4 regions of the Tardiphaga sp. 841_E9_N1_2 genome follow, and region 4 is predicted to be linked to each of the others. Evidence: predicted binding sites of a transcription regulator. Region 4 holds the regulator's gene; each other region holds the start of a gene.
The links. Region 4 encodes PhoB, which activates phosphate uptake and scavenging genes when phosphate is short. Its sites were predicted from a motif close to TGTCATNNANCTGTCAT; they were not measured.

Region 1: a site for PhoB is predicted at 1,468-1,484, ahead of phnC (phosphonate ABC transporter ATP-binding protein). Genes of this name have one in related genera too.
Region 2: a site for PhoB is predicted at 3,532-3,548, ahead of AB8A50_RS22340 (alkaline phosphatase). Genes of this name have one in related genera too.
Region 3: a site for PhoB is predicted at 2,189-2,205, ahead of AB8A50_RS20705 (DUF2794 domain-containing protein). Genes of this name have one in related genera too.

Annotation. Positions count from the first base shown of each region.
Region 1 covers NZ_JBPWQC010000001.1:5,547,740-5,552,201, reverse strand. Annotated here, with positions in the region: gene phnD (phosphonate ABC transporter substrate-binding protein) at 1-421, opposite strand, end outside; gene phnC (phosphonate ABC transporter ATP-binding protein) at 535-1,344, opposite strand; gene AB8A50_RS26580 (chloramphenicol acetyltransferase) at 1,569-2,219, shown strand; gene AB8A50_RS26575 (alpha-D-ribose 1-methylphosphonate 5-triphosphate diphosphatase) at 2,216-3,403, shown strand; gene AB8A50_RS26570 (DUF1045 domain-containing protein) at 3,424-4,125, shown strand; gene zigA (zinc metallochaperone GTPase ZigA) at 4,130-4,462, opposite strand, start outside.
Region 2 covers NZ_JBPWQC010000001.1:4,641,856-4,646,317, reverse strand. Annotated here, with positions in the region: gene AB8A50_RS22360 (phosphatase PAP2 family protein) at 1-588, shown strand, start outside; gene argG (argininosuccinate synthase) at 673-2,010, shown strand; gene AB8A50_RS22350 (O-methyltransferase) at 2,096-2,758, opposite strand; gene AB8A50_RS22345 (TetR family transcriptional regulator) at 2,849-3,487, shown strand; gene AB8A50_RS22340 (alkaline phosphatase) at 3,597-4,462, shown strand, end outside.
Region 3 covers NZ_JBPWQC010000001.1:4,308,716-4,313,177, forward strand. Annotated here, with positions in the region: gene acnA (aconitate hydratase AcnA) at 1-860, shown strand, start outside; gene AB8A50_RS20700 (DUF1223 domain-containing protein) at 1,028-1,780, shown strand; gene AB8A50_RS20705 (DUF2794 domain-containing protein) at 2,217-2,579, shown strand; gene AB8A50_RS20710 (GNAT family N-acetyltransferase) at 2,595-3,119, opposite strand; gene AB8A50_RS20715 (Bax inhibitor-1/YccA family protein) at 3,202-3,990, opposite strand; gene AB8A50_RS20720 (ABC transporter permease) at 4,303-4,462, opposite strand, start outside.
Region 4 covers NZ_JBPWQC010000001.1:4,848,796-4,853,257, reverse strand. Annotated here, with positions in the region: gene argF (ornithine carbamoyltransferase) at 1-186, opposite strand, end outside; gene AB8A50_RS23275 (aspartate aminotransferase family protein) at 186-1,412, opposite strand; gene AB8A50_RS23270 (GcrA family cell cycle regulator) at 1,859-2,368, shown strand; gene phoB (phosphate regulon transcriptional regulator PhoB) at 2,471-3,175, opposite strand; gene phoU (phosphate signaling complex protein PhoU) at 3,268-3,981, opposite strand; gene pstB (phosphate ABC transporter ATP-binding protein PstB) at 4,010-4,462, opposite strand, start outside.

The DNA.
Region 1 (4,462 bases), 700 kb from region 4:
TGCCCTTCAGATTGTCGATGGTCTTGTAAGCGCTGTTCGCCTTGACGAAGAACACCGAGTAATAGCCCGTCGAGCCATCGATGTTGATGTCGTTGGCAAAGGCATCGGTCTTCACGCCGGTGAGGCGGGCGCGCGCGAACGAGGCCGAGCCGTAGCTGGCGATGTGGATGTTGCCGGAGCGCTGGCCTTCGATGACGGCTGCGTAGTCATTGGCGATGCGCAAATTGACCTTCACGCCGAGTTCTTTCGACAGATAGGCGACGAAGGGTGCCCAACGCTCGGTGACGCCCGAGGCGTTTTCTGCCGGGATGATGGCGAAGGTCAGTTCCGGATACTTGGCCTTGTAATCCTGGGCCGAGGCCGAGGTGGCGGCGAAAGCCAGCGCCGCGGCGCTGAGCAGAATGGAGCGGCGGTTGATCATGACAGTCCCTGTTTTGATCTGAGGTGAAACGTTTTTTCTTGGTAGAAGGCGCGTCTATCGCGGCGATGCCATCGTTACGATGACGTCACCGCGATAATTTCAACGCACTGCAATCACGCGACGGCAGCAACACCGTATTCGGGAACGCGGACAGGCGTCGGCATATGCGCCGATCCCATCACCTCATCGGCTTCGAGATCGTAGAGTTCACGGGCGATATGCTCGGTGAGCGCGGACGGCGCGCCATCGAACACGACGCGGCCGGCGGACATGCCGATCAGGCGATCGCAATAGGTCCGCGCCAGATCGAGCGAATGCAGGTTGCACATCACGGTGATGCCGAAGTGCTTGTTGATGCGCAGCAGTGCATCCATGACGATGCGGGTATTGCGCGGGTCCAATGATGCGATCGGCTCGTCCGCAAGTATGATGTCGGGCTGCTGTACGAGGGCGCGGGCAATGGCGACGCGTTGCTGCTGGCCGCCGGAGAGCTGATCGGCGCGTTGCGAGGCGTATTGCGCCATGTCGAACTGCTCCAGCGCCGACATCGCCAGCGCACGGTCGTCCTCGGGCCACATCTGGGTCAGCGAGCGCCACTGCGGCATCTCGGCCAGGCGGCCCATCAGCACATTGGTCAGCACGTCGAGACGGCCGACGAGATTGAACTGCTGGAAGATCATCGCCGAGCGCGCGCGCCACTTGCGCAGATCGCGGCCCTTGAGCGCGGTGACATCCACGCCATCAAATACGATACGGCCTTCGGTCGGCTCGCACAGGCGATTGATCATGCGCAGCATGGTCGACTTGCCGGCACCGGAACGGCCGATCACGCCGACGAAAGCGCCCGGCTTGATCTCGAACGACGCGTTATCGACGGCAGCCTTGGCGCCGAAACGGCACGTCAGCTTATCCACCACCAGCATGAGGCACTCCAATGACAATAGACATCGCCACCGGTAACGCCCGCGTTTAACAATGATGTGACATGTGCCCTGCGCATACGGGTTATCGTCGTTGCGGGAAAAGGACGCCCGAATTCATGTGAACGTCACGACACCGTCACGAAACCGACCGAAGAGGTGCCCGCGCGCCAGCGCACACTCTAATATATCACCCACCGATTCCTCTTCCGTCGCACGAGCGTCACATGGCCGGAAAACAACTCTCGCTCACGCCAGCGGTCGATCCCACCGCGAAACTCGTCGATACCGAGCTCGGCGCCTATACCGAAGTCGGCGCGCGCACGATCCTCAACGAAGTGGCGATGGGCGACTATTCATATGTCGTGAATGACGGCCAGATCACCTACACGACGATCGGAAAGTTCTGCTCGATTGCGGCGATGACGCGGATCAATCCCGGCAATCACCCGATGCACCGGGCGACGCAAGCCCACTTCACCTATCGCGCCAGCGCCTATTTCCCCGGTGAGAGCGACGACGCCGACTTCTTCGCCTGGCGCCGCGCGCATCACTGCACTATCGGCCATGACGTCTGGCTCGGTCATGGCGCCATCGTGCTGCCCGGCCGCAAGATTGGCACTGGTTCTGTGATCGCCGCCGGCGCCATCGTGACCAAGGACGTCGCCCCCTATACGATCGTTGCCGGCAATCCGGCGCGGCCGGTGCGGCGGCGGTTTTCCGAAACTGTGGAAGATGGGCTGATGGAGCTCGCCTGGTGGGACTGGGAGCACGAGATGCTACGACAGGCATTGCCGGATTTCCGCAAGCTCCCGGTCGAGGATTTCCTGAGCAAGTATAAAGGCGTCAAGGCGCCCAGGCAGATGGCAGTGACATGACGGATATCTTTATCGACGGCGGACGCACTTTGCTCGGCCAGGACATGGCCGAGACCTCACTGCAGATTGGGGATGGCGTGATTGCGGACATCGGATCGGATGCACACCATGGCGCGCTCGGCCTCGATGCCTCCGATCTGCTGGTGCTGCCGGGAATCGTCGATCTGCATGGCGACGCCTTCGAGCGGCAGTTGATGCCGCGCCCCGGCGTCGACTTCCCGGTCGATGTTGCCTTGATTGACAGCGACCGCCAGGCCATCGCCAATGGCATCACCACGGTGTTCCACGGCACCACGTGGTCCTGGGAGCCAGGCCTGCGCGGCGCGGAGAACGCCCGCAAGCTGCTGGATGCCATCGAGACGCTGCGGCCGAAGCTCGCCTCCGACACGCGCTTCCATCTGCGGCAGGAGACGTTCAATCTCGACGCCGAAGATGAGATCGTCGGCTGGCTGCAGGCCGGCCGCATCGATCTGCTCGCCTTCAACGATCATATGGACATCGCCGGCATCTCAAAGCCGGCAAAGCGCGCGCGGATGGTCGAACGTACCGGGCTCAGCAGCGATGCCTTCGACCAGCTGGTCGATCGCGTGCTGTCGCGCACCGATGAGGTGCCTGCCTCGATTGCCCGCCTCGCCAAAGCGGCGAGCGCTGCCGGCGTGCCGACGCTCTCGCATGATGACGCAACGCCTACGATGCGCGATGACTTCCGCAGGCTCGGCGTCAATATTGCGGAATTCCCGATCAACGAAGAGACCGCGAAGGCCGCGGCGGCGGCCGGCGATTTCATCGTGTTCGGCGCGCCCAATGTGGTGCGCGGCGGCAGCCATACCGGCTGGACCAAGGCGTCCGACATGATCGCCAAGGGCCTCTGCTCGATCCTCGCATCGGACTATTATTATCCCGCGCAATTGCTGGCCGCATTCCGACTGGTCGAGGATGGTATCCTGTCACTGCCGCAAGCCTGGGCGCTGATCTCGTCCGCGCCCGCAAAGGCCGCCGGACTTATCGATCGCGGCGAGATCGCAGGCGGGCGCCGTGCCGATCTCCTGCTCGTCGATGACAGTGCCGCGCTGCGGCCGCGCATCGTCGCCGTCATCGCACAAGGCAAGCTCGTGCATCTGACCGATGCCGCGCGGCTGCAGCCGGCGCGTGCCATGCAACGTAAAGCTATTGCCGCAGCGTAACGCGGCTTTATGGTGCGGCCATGAATGAATTCCCGCGCTACGCGATCTATTATGCCCCCGACGCCAACAGTGCCCTCTCCCACTTCGGCGCCGAAATCCTTGGTTATGATCCCTTCACCGGCAATGACGTGCTGGTGCCCGGCGATCTCATCATGCAAGCGCCGGACTGGCCGGCTGTCATCAAGGACCCACGCAAATACGGCTTTCACGCCACGCTGAAGGCACCGTTCTCGCTGACGTCGGAAGCCACCGAAGCCGACCTGATCGCGGCCTTCGATGAATTCGCCCGGATGCCCCGCGCCATCCCGGAAATCTCGCCTGTGGTTGGTATCATCAGCGGCTTCACGGCTGTGGTGCCGGATGCGCCCTCGACTGAGCTCGCCGCATTGGCGCAGACCTGTGTCGAAGGATTCGAGGTGTTCCGCGCACCGATGACGCCGGAGGATCGCGCACGGCGCAAACCGGAGAACCTGACGCCGCGGCAGGTCGAGCAGCTGGATCGTTTCGGCTATCCCTATGTGCGCGACGACTTCCGCTTTCACATGACGCTGACCGGACGGCTTGCACCCGAGCGCAGCGCCGCGGTACTGGCGATGCTGCAGCAGCGGTTCGCGACACTTGATCTCACCTCACTGCGGATCGACCGCATCGGCCTGTTCCACCAGACATCTGCGACGTCGCGCTTCCAGGTGCTGCGTCACGCGCCGCTGACGGCGACTTGACGCGTCACGAGGATGCCATCTCGTCGGCCCGTTTCCAGGCCGGAAACGGATCGGCGAGCTTGGCCCAACCGGCGATATCCATGCCGGGCTTGCCAGGCACGAGACAGGCATCGAGCCGACGACGGATATCGCTTTCATCCATGTCGGAACCGATGAAGACGATCTCCTGTCGCCGGTCGCCATAAATCTCGTTCCAGTTCTTCTTCAGCGACTGCCGCCAATAAGGATCGTCCGGCCAGCGATCGACGGGGACATTGGCCCACCAGAATCCCATGCCCTCGGTGCGCACGATGGCACCGGCCTGGCTGAGCTCCCCGACCCATTGTGGCCGCGTTGC
Region 2 (4,462 bases), 210 kb from region 4:
CTGATCGTGAAGCTGATCTGGCCGAACCGGCCGCTGCTGGTGAAGGGCCGCACCATGGCCTTCCTGATCCTCACCATGCTGATGTCGGCCGGGGTCCTGACCAATTTCACCTTCAAGACCTTCTGGAGCCGGCCGCGGCCGGTGATGGTGACGGAATTCAACGGGCCCTGGCAGTTCAAGGCGTGGTGGGATCCAACCGGCCAATGCGGGCGCAACTGCTCGTTCTTCTCGGGCGAGGGCGCCACGGCGTTCTGGACCTACGCTCCGGCCGCGCTCGCGCCGCCCTCGATGCGGCCCTACGCCTATGTGGCAGCGACGGTGTTCGGAATCGCCACCTCGGGCTGGCGGATGGCTTTCGGCGGCCATTTCTTTACCGACGTGACCATCGCGGGCCTCGTGTCGTTCCTGGTTATCTGGTTGATTCACGGGTGGATTTACCGCTGGCCCTCGACCCGGATGACGGATGAGGACGTCGATCGCTGGCTGACCAGGATCGCCTGGCCCGGCTATCGCTGGCGGCTGCGCATGATCGGGCGGCAGCCAAAGCCGTCTTTCGTCAACCGGATCACCGAGCAGCACCACGATTGAGCGGCCTCAAGCGGATGCCGCGTTGACGCGCTTTGCCCGGCCGGGCTATCGCTGGCCGCAGAAATTGCCCCGATTGGACGTTCCATGACCACGATCTTGAAGAGCCTGCCCAAGGGCAAAAACGTCGGCATCGCTTTCTCCGGCGGTCTCGACACGTCAGCGGCGCTGCTCTGGATGAAGCAGAAGGGCGCCAAGGTCTTCGCCTACACCGCCAATCTCGGCCAGCCTGACGAAGCTGACTACGACGAGATTCCGCGCAAGGCGATGGAGTTCGGCGCCGAGAAGGCGCGCCTCGTCGATTGCCGCTCGCAACTCGTTCACGAAGGCATTGCCGCGATTCAATCCGGCGCCTTCCATGTCTCGACCGGCGGCATCGCCTATTTCAACACCACGCCGCTCGGGCGCGCCGTCACCGGCACGATGCTGGTCTCGGCCATGAAGGAAGACGGCGTCAATATCTGGGGCGATGGCTCGACCTATAAGGGCAACGATATCGAGCGGTTCTACCGCTACGGATTGCTGACCAATCCGGAGTTGAAGATCTACAAGCCCTGGCTCGACGATCAATTCATCGACGAACTGGGCGGCCGCGCCGAAATGTCGGCCTTCATGACCGCCCACGGCTTCGCCTACAAGATGAGCGCCGAGAAGGCGTATTCGACTGACAGCAACCTGCTCGGCGCCACCCATGAAGCCAAGGAACTCGAACAGCTCGACAGCGGCATCAAGATCGTCAATCCGATCATGGGCCTACCGTTCTGGCGCGACGACTGCGCCGTCAAGGCAGAGAAGGTCGTGGTGCGGTTCGTCGATGGCCAGCCCGTTGCGCTGAACGGCCAGACCTTCACCGATCCTGTCGCGCTGTTCCTCGAGGCCAATGTCATCGGCGGCCGCCATGGCCTCGGCATGAGCGACCAGATCGAGAACCGCATCATCGAGGCGAAGAGCCGCGGCATCTATGAGGCGCCAGGCATGGCGCTGCTGCACATCGCCTATGAGCGTCTCGTGACCGGCATCCACAACGAAGACACCATCGAGCAGTATCGCATGAGCGGCATGAAGCTCGGGCGGCTGCTCTATCAGGGCCGCTGGTTCGATTCCCAGGCCTTGATGCTGCGCGAGACGGCGCAGCGCTGGGTCGCGCGCGCGATCACCGGCGAAGTGACGCTCGAACTGCGCCGCGGCAATGACTACTCGATCCTGAACACCGAGAGCCCCAACCTGACCTACGCGCCGGAGCGGCTCAGCATGGAGAAGGTCGAGGATGCGCCGTTTACGCCAGCCGACCGCATCGGCCAGCTCACCATGCGCAATCTCGACATCACCGACACCCGCGCCAAGCTGGATCTCTATGCGAAGACGGGTCTGCTATCGGCCGGCGAGGGTTCGAACATTCCGAAGCTGGACAACGACAAGAACTGACGACCGTGGCGTTATGACGCGTAGGATTGGTTGAGCGTAAGCAAAACCCATCCTACTCTCGCGTCTAGGTCTGGCACCTTCATCGCTACGCGCGCATCGACAGTTCGACGTCATCACCGAACGGGACCGACAGGTAGCCGTTCGCGGGATCGCGGACATAAGCGAGATAATCAGGGCTGTAATCCGCATTATCAGCGATGACGAAAGCGCCGGGCTGGAGACGGCTTTCGACGATCGCAAGCACTTCCGGATAGAGCGCCTTGGCGCCATCGAGCAGCAGCAGATCAATCTTATCGGGCAGATCGGCACGCAACGTCTGCAACGCATCGCCTGCACGAAATTCGACGAGATCGATCAGGCCGCCTTCGGCGAGATTCTGCCGCGCGATGATGATCTTCGAGGGCTCGAATTCGCTCGTGATCAGCTTACCACCGCCATTGTCGTTCAGCGCGGCCGCCATATGCAGCGTCGAGATCCCGAACGATGTGCCGAATTCGACGATTGATCGAGCACAGGTAGATCGCGCCAGCATGTAAAGCAGCGCACCGGTCGCGGGCGACACGGCAAGCGGAACGTCCCTGAACCGGCTGTAGAGATCGACATAGTCGGTCTTGCTCTGCATCATCCGCTGCCGATCGTCCTCAGACAGGTCGGCGACGGCCTGGCTGGTGCGGGACCGTGCGGCATCCGCTTCTTCAAACAGACGCTTGAGAAGGGGGCCGACGGGATCCGTCGTGAGTGTGGTCATGATATTTCCTGCAAAAGAGACGCTTGATTGCGCCCTCCTGCAAATACGAATATTTATTCGCATTCGCTAATCGCATTGCGGAGGCGGCAGATGGCACGTCGCACAAGCCCTTCAATTCATTCGAGAAAACATCCGCAACAGGCACGCTCCGAAGAGCTGGTCAGCGCCATTCTCGAGGCTGCTATTCAGGTTTTGGCGAAAGAGGGATTTCAGCGCTTCACCACGGCGCGCGTGGCGGAGAAGGCCGGTGTCAGCGTCGGATCGCTGTATCAATACTTCCCGAACAAGGCGTCGATCCTGTTTCGTTTGCAGAGCGACGAATGGCGAGACACCAACGACATGCTCCGCCAGATTCTGGAGGATGAAAGTGCATCGCCATCTGCGCGTCTCCGCAAACTGGTCCATGCCTTCATCAAATCGGAATGCGACGAAGCCGACATTCGCCATGCGCTCGATGGCGCGGCGCCGCTCTATCGGGATGCTCCGGAATCCCGCAAGGCCAAAGCGGCAGGACGACGCACATTCGCGTCCTTCATCGCGCATGCACTGCCAGCGGCGACCGAGGAGAGGAGATCGCTCGTCGTCGATGTCATCACCTCGACCTTGAGCGGAGTAGGAAAGGACTTTTCCATCCGCCCGCGATCAGCGGCCGAGATCGAATTTTTTGCGGAAGGCCTGGCAGATATGCTTTGCAGTTATCTGGAGAGCTCCGGGAGCTATGAGACCTAGCATTTTCGCCTCCGTTCCGTTGGCACGGCCGCACGTCACCTGCCAGTCATCCAACTGTCGTAATGCAGGCCCGCGCCCTAAGTCGGGCGCCTTAGGGGAAATATCCATCATGACGAGAACCTTTATTGTGACCGCTGCAACGCTGTTGCTGACGAGCGCATCGCTGCCAGCGCAGACGATCTACCCGCTCGACCGCGCTGATATCCTCGCGGGCGCGAAATTCGACTTCAAGGTCGAGTTTCCCGAACTCGTTCAGGTCACCGACATCAAGGTGACGATCAACGGCGCCGATCAGACCGCAGCGTTCGGCAAATCCGCTGATTACATCGCGAAGGAAGACGGCAAGGATCAGTCCGCGCTGCTGCTGCGCGACGTGACGCTCGATAGAGCTGGGACTTACAAGATCGAAGTCAGCGACGGCATGCGCAGCCGCGCGGTGACGTGGAACGTCTACGATACCGGCCCGCGCAAGGCGAAGAACGTGATCCTGTTTATCGGCGACGGCATGTCGCTGGCGCATCGCGTCGGCGCCAGAATTCTTTCGAAGGGCATTGCCGAAGGCAAGAGCCGCGGCAAGCTCGCGATGGACGACATGCCACATATGGCGATGGTGGCAACGGCGGGCTCCGATTCCATCATCACCGATTCCGCGAATTCGGCCAGCGCCTATGCCACCGGCCACAAAACCGCAACCAATGCGATGGGCGTCTATGCGGATCGCACGGCGAATGTGTTCGACGATCCGCAGGTCGAAACCATCACCAGCCTCGCGAAGCGCAAGCTCGATCTGGCGATCGGCATCGTCACCAATACCGAGGTCGAGGACGCGACGCCCGCCGCGATGATCGCGCATACCCGCCGCCGCGCGGCCTATGACGAGATCGTCGCGCAGTTCCTTGCGGCCAAGCCGGACGTATTGATGGGCGGCGGCGCAGCGAATTTCCTGCCGCAGGCAGCCGCCACCTCGAAGCGCAA
Region 3 (4,462 bases), 540 kb from region 4:
ACGTGTTCGACGGCGATGCCAACTGGCGCAAGATCAAGACGGTCGAGAGCGAGACGTACAAGTGGAACATGGGTTCGACCTATGTGCAGAACCCGCCCTACTTCGAAGGCATGAAGAAGGAGCCGGAGCCGACCACCGACATCGTCGATGCGCGCATCCTGGCTCTGTTCGGCGACAAGATCACCACCGACCACATCTCGCCGGCCGGTTCGATCAAGCTCACCTCGCCCGCCGGCAAGTATCTGTCGGAGCATCAGGTGCGCCCGGCCGACTTCAACCAGTACGGCACGCGCCGCGGCAACCACGAAGTGATGATGCGCGGCACCTTTGCCAATATCCGCATCAAGAACTTCATGATGCAGGGTGCTGACGGCAACGTACCGGAAGGCGGCATGACCAAGCACTGGCCCGATGGCGAAGCGATGTCGATCTACGACGCCGCGATGAAGTACCAGGCCGAGCAGGTGCCGCTGGTCGTGTTCGGCGGCGCCGAATACGGCAACGGCTCGTCGCGCGACTGGGCTGCGAAGGGCACCCGTCTGCTCGGCGTTCGCGCCGTGATTACCGAAAGCTTCGAACGTATTCACCGATCCAATCTGGTCGGCATGGGCATTCTGCCGCTAACCTTCGAGAACGGCTCATCGTGGAAGAAGCTCGGCCTCAAGGGCGACGAGAAGGTCACGATCCGCGGCCTGACGGGCGACATCAAGCCGCGCCAGCAGATGGTGGCAGAAATCGTGTCGGCCGATGGCTCACTCCACAAGGAGACGCTGCTCTGCCGCATCGATACGCTGGACGAGCTCGAATATTACCGCAATGGCGGCATCCTGCATTACGTGCTGCGTCAGCTTGCAGCCTGACGCCCATACGTGGTGTGACGTAGTGCCTCACCGCGAAGTGAGTGGCTAGTGAACAGAAGGCGGCCTATGAAGGGCCGCCTTCTGGCGTTTGAGGGCATGAACGTGTTAGCGACACCAATGTGCGACACCGTCTGTTATGTGTCTCACCTCGAGCGTGGCAAAACCTCATGAAATCCTTTGGCGGCATATCGCAGTGGACCGGCGCGCTCAGCGTGTGCGCCGCCATTGCAGCAAGCGGTAGCGCGCTGGCCCAGCCTAGGGCCGTGGTGGAACTGTTTACCTCGCAAGGTTGCTCGTCCTGCCCGCCTGCAGACAAGATCATCGGCGACCTCGCCAAAGACCCATCCGTGATCGCATTGAGCATGCCGATCGACTACTGGGACTACCTGGGCTGGAAGGACACGCTGGCCGACTCGCGTTTCAGCGCGCGGCAGAAGGCCTATTCACAGATGCGCGGCGATCGCGACGTCTACACGCCGCAAGTCGTCGTCAACGGCGCCACTCAGGTGATCGGCAGCGATGCCGATCGTATCCAGGGCGCGATCAGCGAAACCAAGAAAGGCACCGTGATGACGGTGCCGGTGTCGATGTCGGTTTCCGGCAAACACGTCAACGTGTCCGTTGCCGCATCGAGCAATGCGCCGGATACGGCGCATGGCGAAGTCTGGATCTGTTCCGTGTCGAAGGCAGTGCCGATCACGGTCGGGCGCGGCGAGAATCGCGGCAAGCAACTGACCTACTACAATGTCGTCCGGAACTGGCTGAAGGTCGGTGACTGGACCGGCAACGCCGCCAACTGGACTCTGCCGCTGGAGAACATCTCCAGGGATGGTGTCGATGCCGCCGTCGTTTATGTGCAAGACGGCACGCGCGACAAGCCCGGCGCGATGCGCGGCGCGGCCTATACGTCGCTACAGTAAGTCTTCAGATTGATAACTTCGGCTGCTGCTGCGCTTACGCGTGGCATGCCCGCACCATTGTGAGCCCTCGGCGAAGACTGGATTGCTTCGTCGCTTCGCCTATCGCAATGACGTTTGATGGTCTCGCAAAAGCATCCACCAAAAAGAAAAGGACCAACTTGCGTTGGCCCAGTGGGGATTAACTTCCTGCGCAGGGTCCGATCCCAACGACCGCGGGGGGCTGGGGGCTGAGGAATCCGAGACCGGAAGAACCGGACCCGACGCAGTATCTTCTTGTCGCAATCCAGAAGGGCGCCCGATGGGCCAAAATTTGGCGGCAATAAGATTCACCTGACGTTCCCGTGACGGGAAATTTCTACCATCGGGCCTGCGGATCGGCCCTTGCAGAGGACCGCGGTCGGCGCGATCATGTCGACGATATGACAGGAGGCGCTGCATGAATGTGATTCCGGGAGATACTGAGCCCACCGAGAATCGCGCGGCGACGGGCTCTGCCGCCGCCGCACCCGTCGTCAGCTTCAATCGCCTTGAGCTCAGTCGCATCCTCAACCTGTACGGCCGTATGGTCTCCGACGGCGAGTGGCGCGATTACGCCATCGACTTTCTGCGCGACCGCGCGGTGTTCTCGGTGTTCCGCCGCTCGTCGGAAGTGCCGCTCTATCGCATCGAGAAAGATCCGCGACTGGCGCGCAAGCAGGGCATGTATAGCGTGATTTCGGCCAGCGGCATGATTCTGCGCCGCGGCCAGGAACTCGACCGCGTGCTCCTGGTGATCGATCGCAAGCTGGCGGTGGTGTAATCGATTCGCAGAGCGTCAGGGCAGCGTGCGGGCGCCGTCGCCAAGTGCGAGCTGCATCGAAACGGTATCAAGCCAGCGATCGAACTTGAACCCGACATCGGTATGCACCCCAACCATCTGAAATCCGGCATTGCGATGAACCGCGATGGAGCCGGCATTCGCGCTGTCACCGATCACGGCGACCATCTGGCGGTAGCCGCGGCTCTCGCATTCGGCGATCAGCCGCGCGAGAAGTTTGCCGCCAACGCCTCGCCGTTGGGCTTTCGGATCGAGATAAATCGAATTCTCGACGGTAAAGCGATAGGCCGGTCGCGGGCGATGCGCGCTGGCATAGGCATAGCCGACAACCCGGCCTTCCAGCACAGCCGCGAGATACGGATAGCCCCCGCTCACCATCCCCTCGAAACGCCGCGTCATCTCGGCCAAATCTGGCGGGATCAGTTCGAACGTGGCCGTGCCGAACTGCACCGCCTCGGCATAGATCCCGGTGATCGCGGGCAGATCTGCCGCCGTGGCGGGCCTGATTTCAATATCGGACATGGCGCTGAGACTATTTTTGCTCCGCCCAAAAGAAAAGCCCCGGCCTTTCGGCCGGGGCTAAGATCGTCTCTATGCTCTGAGCTTATTCGCGCTGTCCGAGCAGCTGCAGCAGCAGCGTGAACAGGTTGATGAAGTTCAAGTAGAGCGACAGGGCACCGGTGATCGCCGCGCGCTCGGCGATATCGCCGCCCTGCGAGGCGTAACCGTAGATGTAGTCGTTCTTCAACCGCTGGGTATCGTAGGCAGTGAGGCCCGCGAAGATCAGCACGCCGACAACCGACACGATGAACTGCAGCATCGACGACGCCACGAAGATGTTCACGACGCTCGCGATGATGATGCCGAACAGACCCATCAGCAGGAACGAGCCCATGCCCGTCATGTCACGCTTGGTAGTGTAGCCGTAAAGGCTCAGCGCACCGAACGAGGCAGCGGTAATGAAGAACACCCGCACTATCGATGTGTGCGTGTACACGAGGAAGATCGACGACAGCGAGATGCCCATCAGAGCCGCGAAGGCCCAGAACAGCAACTGCGCGGTGGCCGGCTTCAGCCGGTTGATGCCGAACGAGATGGCGAACACCATCACCAGAGGCGCCAGGATGAATACCCATTTCAGCGGGCTCACGAACATCGCATAGCCGAACGGCGTCAGGTAGGAGCTACCGATCCGGGCAGCAGCGCCCGACGGATCGGTCGTGACAGCCGCCATGTACACGCCGAGAGCAGCGAGGCCGGTGATGGCCAGACCGATCGTCATGTAGTTGTAGATGCGCAGCATGTAGGAGCGCAGTCCGGCGTCTACGGCAGCGGCATCGCGCGCGCCGGCCCGGCCGAAGGGGGAAGCATAGTTACGGTCTAGATCCGACATGGTCGAAACCTCGATGTTGTCCGGCTGATCGCAAAGGGTTCGCGTCGCCGGTTCGAATTATATCCCAGATATCTGCGCTTCCTGACACTAAACTCGATTTAATAAAAAATCGATGTCATCTGCGCTCGATGCCTGACCCGTAGGGTATGTGGTAAACTAACACATTCGCTGCAAGCTTCCACGCGTGGCGGAATGTCGCTCCGATTTACATTCAGGCAACCGGGTAAACTTTCAGCCTGACGCAAGCTTGGCGATTTCTCAGTCATTTTGCACGAATCAGCCCGCGCAAAGGCTGCTTCGTGTCAAAACGGATCACAAATTCCGTAACACGGTGGCTGGCTTCTGGTTCAAGGCTACCAACGTACCCACCAGGCCCAGGCCCACTGTGACAATTAGCGCCGCCAGCACGACGCCAGCCGCGCTGCCAGCCTGCCAGACGAAGCTCAGCGTCATCAGGCGCGTGACGATCAGC
Region 4 (4,462 bases):
GCGCGTCGAGGGCTTTTCGAAGATCATCGCCAGCGTCTTGTTCTTGAGCGGACGATCGGGCTCGGCATTCGAGCCATCCCGCCCCTTCAGCTTCGCCTTCATGGCGGCAGCCGCGTTCATGATATTGCGCAACTCACTGGCCGGCACGGCCGTGAGATCAAGAAAGTGCCGCGGTGACGTGCTCATCACGCGGCTCCCTGCGTCTTGGCAGATGAACCGAGGGCCACGCAGGCCTGTTCCAGCCGCTGCACGGCCTGCTCGATCTCGGACTCGCTGACGATCAGCGGCGGCAGGAAGCGCACGACATTATCGCCGGCGCCGACAGTCAGCAGCTTGGCGTCCCGCAGTGCGGCCACGAGATCGCCGGCCGGCACCACGGCCTTGAGGCCGATGAGAAGACCTTCGCCGCGCACTTCGCTGAGCACATCAGGGTGGCCGTCGACCACGCCCGCGAGTTTTTGTTTCAGCAGCAGCGACATCTTCTTCACATGGTCGAAGAAACCGGGCTTCAGCATGATATCGAGCACGGAATTCGCAGCGGCGACCGCCAGCGGATTGCCGCCGAAGGTCGAACCATGGGAGCCGGGCGCCATGCCTTCGGCCGCTTCTGCCGTGACGAGGCACGCGCCGATCGGGAAGCCGCCGCCGAGCGCCTTGGCCAGCGACATGACATCCGGCGTCACACCGATGCGCTGATAGGCGAACAACTCGCCGGTGCGGCCCATGCCGGTCTGGACTTCGTCAAAGATCAGCAGGATGCCGTTCTTGTCGCAGAGTTCGCGCAGCGCGCCGAAGAACGCGTTGCTCGGCGCACGCACGCCGCCCTCACCCTGCAGCGGCTCGATGAGAATGCCGGCGGTGTTCGGACCGATCGCCTTCTTAACGGCTTCGATATCGCCGAGCGGCAACTGATCGAAGCCGTCGAGCGGCGTGCCGTAGCCTTCGAGATATTTGGCCGCGCCGGTCGCGGCGAGCGTGCCGAGGGTGCGGCCATGGAACGCGCCTTCAAAGGTGACGATGCGCGTGCGCTCGGGATGGCCCTTGGAGAAATGATAGTGGCGGGTCACCTTGATCGCGCATTCCATAGCTTCCGCACCCGAATTGGCGAAGAACACGAAATCCGCAAAGCTCTGTTCGCACAGCCGGGCGGCGAGACGCTCGCCGTCCGGGCTCTTGAACAGGTTCGACATATGCCAGAGCTTGGTGGCCTGCTCCTGCAATGCGGCGACCATATGTGGGTGCGCATGGCCCAGCGCGTTCACGGCAACGCCGCTGGTGAAATCGAGATAGCGCTCGCCATCGGTTCCAATCAGCCACGCGCCTTCACCGCGCTCGAAAGCGACATCCGCACGCGCGAAAACAGGCAGCAAGTGAGCCTGAGAGAGGGGCGAAGACGTTGCGTTGCTGGTCATAACCGATCCGATCGAAAAGACTGCGGCCGCGTCGATGACAACTGTGCGAAATCGAACAACGGACCCTAGAAACGAAACGTGCCGCCCTTCTCGGGCGGCACGTGGGCATTATTCTATGTGTGCTGTGAAGACTGTCAACCGCGCACTGCGGCTTTCGAGTCACACGGAGTCGCAGAAAAAGCCGATTTTGCAGCTTTATTTGCAGAAGCATGTGGACGCGGCATGCCCGACTCTTGCGCGCGAGTCACGGCATATTGTAGCTTTTGCCTCGTCGGATACGACATCTCGTGCGGCGGTAGATCCTTTTGACACATCCAGTGCGGCGTAACAGCCGGACGCGAAATTCGCGCCCGGTGAGCGCTAAAGGATTCTGACCGCAGGGATTTTTGAAGTCTCAACTCGCAGCGCTGCCCGGTCAGGCCGGCGCTCACGAAGGGAAAACGGCGATGACGGTAATGACATGGACCGACGATCGCGTCGAACAGTTGAAGAAACTCTGGGAAGGCGGCCTTTCCGCCAGCCAGATCGCTGCGGAACTCGGTAACGTGACCCGCAACGCCGTGATCGGCAAGGTGCACCGCCTTGGCCTGTCCGGCCGTGCCAAGAGCCCCTCCTCGGCAGCTCCGCGGCAGCGCAAGGCGCGCCCGGCGCAGCAGATGGTGCGCGTCGCCCGCCCGATGGCCCGTGGCAACACAGCATTGGCCCATAACTACGAGATCGAGGCCGAGCCCGACCCGATCGCCTATGACAACATCGTGCCGATCAGCCAGCGCCTGTCGCTGGTCGAACTCAACGAAGCCACCTGCCATTGGCCAATCGGCGATCCGTCGAGCGCGGACTTCTACTTCTGCGGTGGCAAGGCCCTGGCCGGCGCCCCCTATTGCGCACATCACTCGCGCATCGCCTATCAGCCAGCCAGCGACCGCCGCCGCGCGGTGCCAAAGCCGACACGCTGAGCTGGAAAGCATCTAAACCAAATGAAAATGCCCGGTGATGAGCCGGGCATTTTTTGTTTGGGGCTTCTAACCTCTCCCCGCTTGCGGGGAGAAGGAAGATACCTACTCCGCCGCCTTGTCGAAGCGGTCATCCAGCGCGTAGCCGGCGCCGCGCACGGTGCGGATCGGATCGGGCTCACCGGCGGGATTGAGCAGCTTGCGCAGGCGGCCGATATGCACGTCGACGGTGCGCTCGTCGATATAGATGTCGCGGCCCCAGACGCTGTCGAGCAACTGTTCGCGGCTGAACACGCGGCCCGGATGTTCCAGGAAGAACTCCAGCAGGCGATATTCGGTCGGACCGAGATCGATCGGACGGCTTGAGCGCACGACGCGGCGCTTGTCGCGGTCGAGTTCGATGTCGCCAAACGCCAGGACGGTGGCGAGACGCTCGGGAGCTGCACGACGGAGCAGGCCCTTCACGCGGGCCAGGAGCTCCGGCACCGAGAACGGCTTGACGATGTAGTCGTCGGCGCCGGTGGCGAGACCGCGAACGCGCTCGCTCTCTTCGCCGCGCGCCGTCAGCATGATGATCGGCAATGCCTTGGTTTCGGGCCGTGCGCGCAAGCGGCGGCACAGTTCGATGCCGGACAGGCCCGGCAGCATCCAGTCGAGCACCACGAGATCCGGCACCCGCTCCTTCAAGCGGGTGTCGGCATCGTCGCCGCGAGCGACGGTTTCAACATCATAGCCTTCGGCGTCGAGGTTGTAGCGAAGCAGCGTCGTTAGCGCCTCTTCATCTTCCACAACCAGAATGCGTGCATTCACAGCCATCTTGATCAATACCCTCAGTGACGTCCGACAAGTCTTTAAATCATGATCCTTGCGGAAGACTGGCTTCCACTTTTCCGGATCATGCTTCAGACCGTCGGCGTATTCGCGAATGTGGTCATGTCGCCCTTCGGGCGCTTGTCGAGGATCTGCTGGCCCTCGATCATGTAGAACACGGTTTCCGCAATATTGGTGGCATGGTCGCCGATCCGCTCGATATTCTTGGCGCAGAACATCAGGTGGATACAGAACGAAATGTTACGCGGGTCTTCCATCATATAGGTCAGGAGTTCGCGGAACAGCGAGGTGCAGATCGCGTCGATCTCCTCGTCGCCCTTCCACACCGTCATCGCGGCGGGCAGATCGTGTGCGGCATAGGCGTCGAGCACGGCCTTGACCTGGGTGGTCACGAGGTCGGTCATATGCTCGAGGCCGCGGATCAGCTTCAGCGGATGGAAGTCGCTGTCGAGTGCATTGACGCGCTTGCCGATATTCTTGGAGAGATCGCCGATGCGTTCCAGATCGGTGGCGACGCGCAGCGCGCCGACGATCTCGCGCAAATCGACAGCCATCGGCTGGCGCTTGGCGATGGTCAGCACGGCGCGCTCTTCGATCGTGCGCTGCAACTGGTCGATCTCGGAGTCAGTGGCGACGACGCGCGCACCGAGCGCGACGTCCCGGCGGATCAGCGCATCGACGGATTCGACGATCTGCCGTTCCGCGAGGCCACCCATCTCAGCGACGAGACGGGTCAGCTCCTGCAGATCGTCGTCGAAAGCCTTGGTGGTGTGTTCAAAAGCCATCTCAAATTCCTCCCGCGAATATGTCGCGTCAGCCGAAGCGGCCGGTGATGTAATCCTGGGTACGGCGGTCGGTCGGCGACGTGAAGATCTTGTTGGTCTGATCGAACTCGATCAACTCGCCGAGATACATGAAGGCCGTGCTGTCGGAGACGCGGGCAGCCTGCTGCATGTTATGGGTCACGATCGCGATCGTATACTGATCCTTCAACTCGTCGATCAGCTCCTCGATCTTCGCGGTCGAGATCGGATCCAGCGCCGAGCACGGCTCGTCGAACAGGATCACTTCCGGCCGAACCGCGATGGTGCGCGCGATGCACAGGCGCTGCTGCTGACCGCCCGACAGGCTGAGGCCCGACGCGTTGAGCTTGTCCTTAACTTCGTTCCAGAGTGCACCGCCGCGCAGCGCCCTCTCGACGCGGATGTCCATCTCCGACTTGGAGATCTTTTCGTAGAGGCGGATACCGAAGGCGATGTTTTCGTA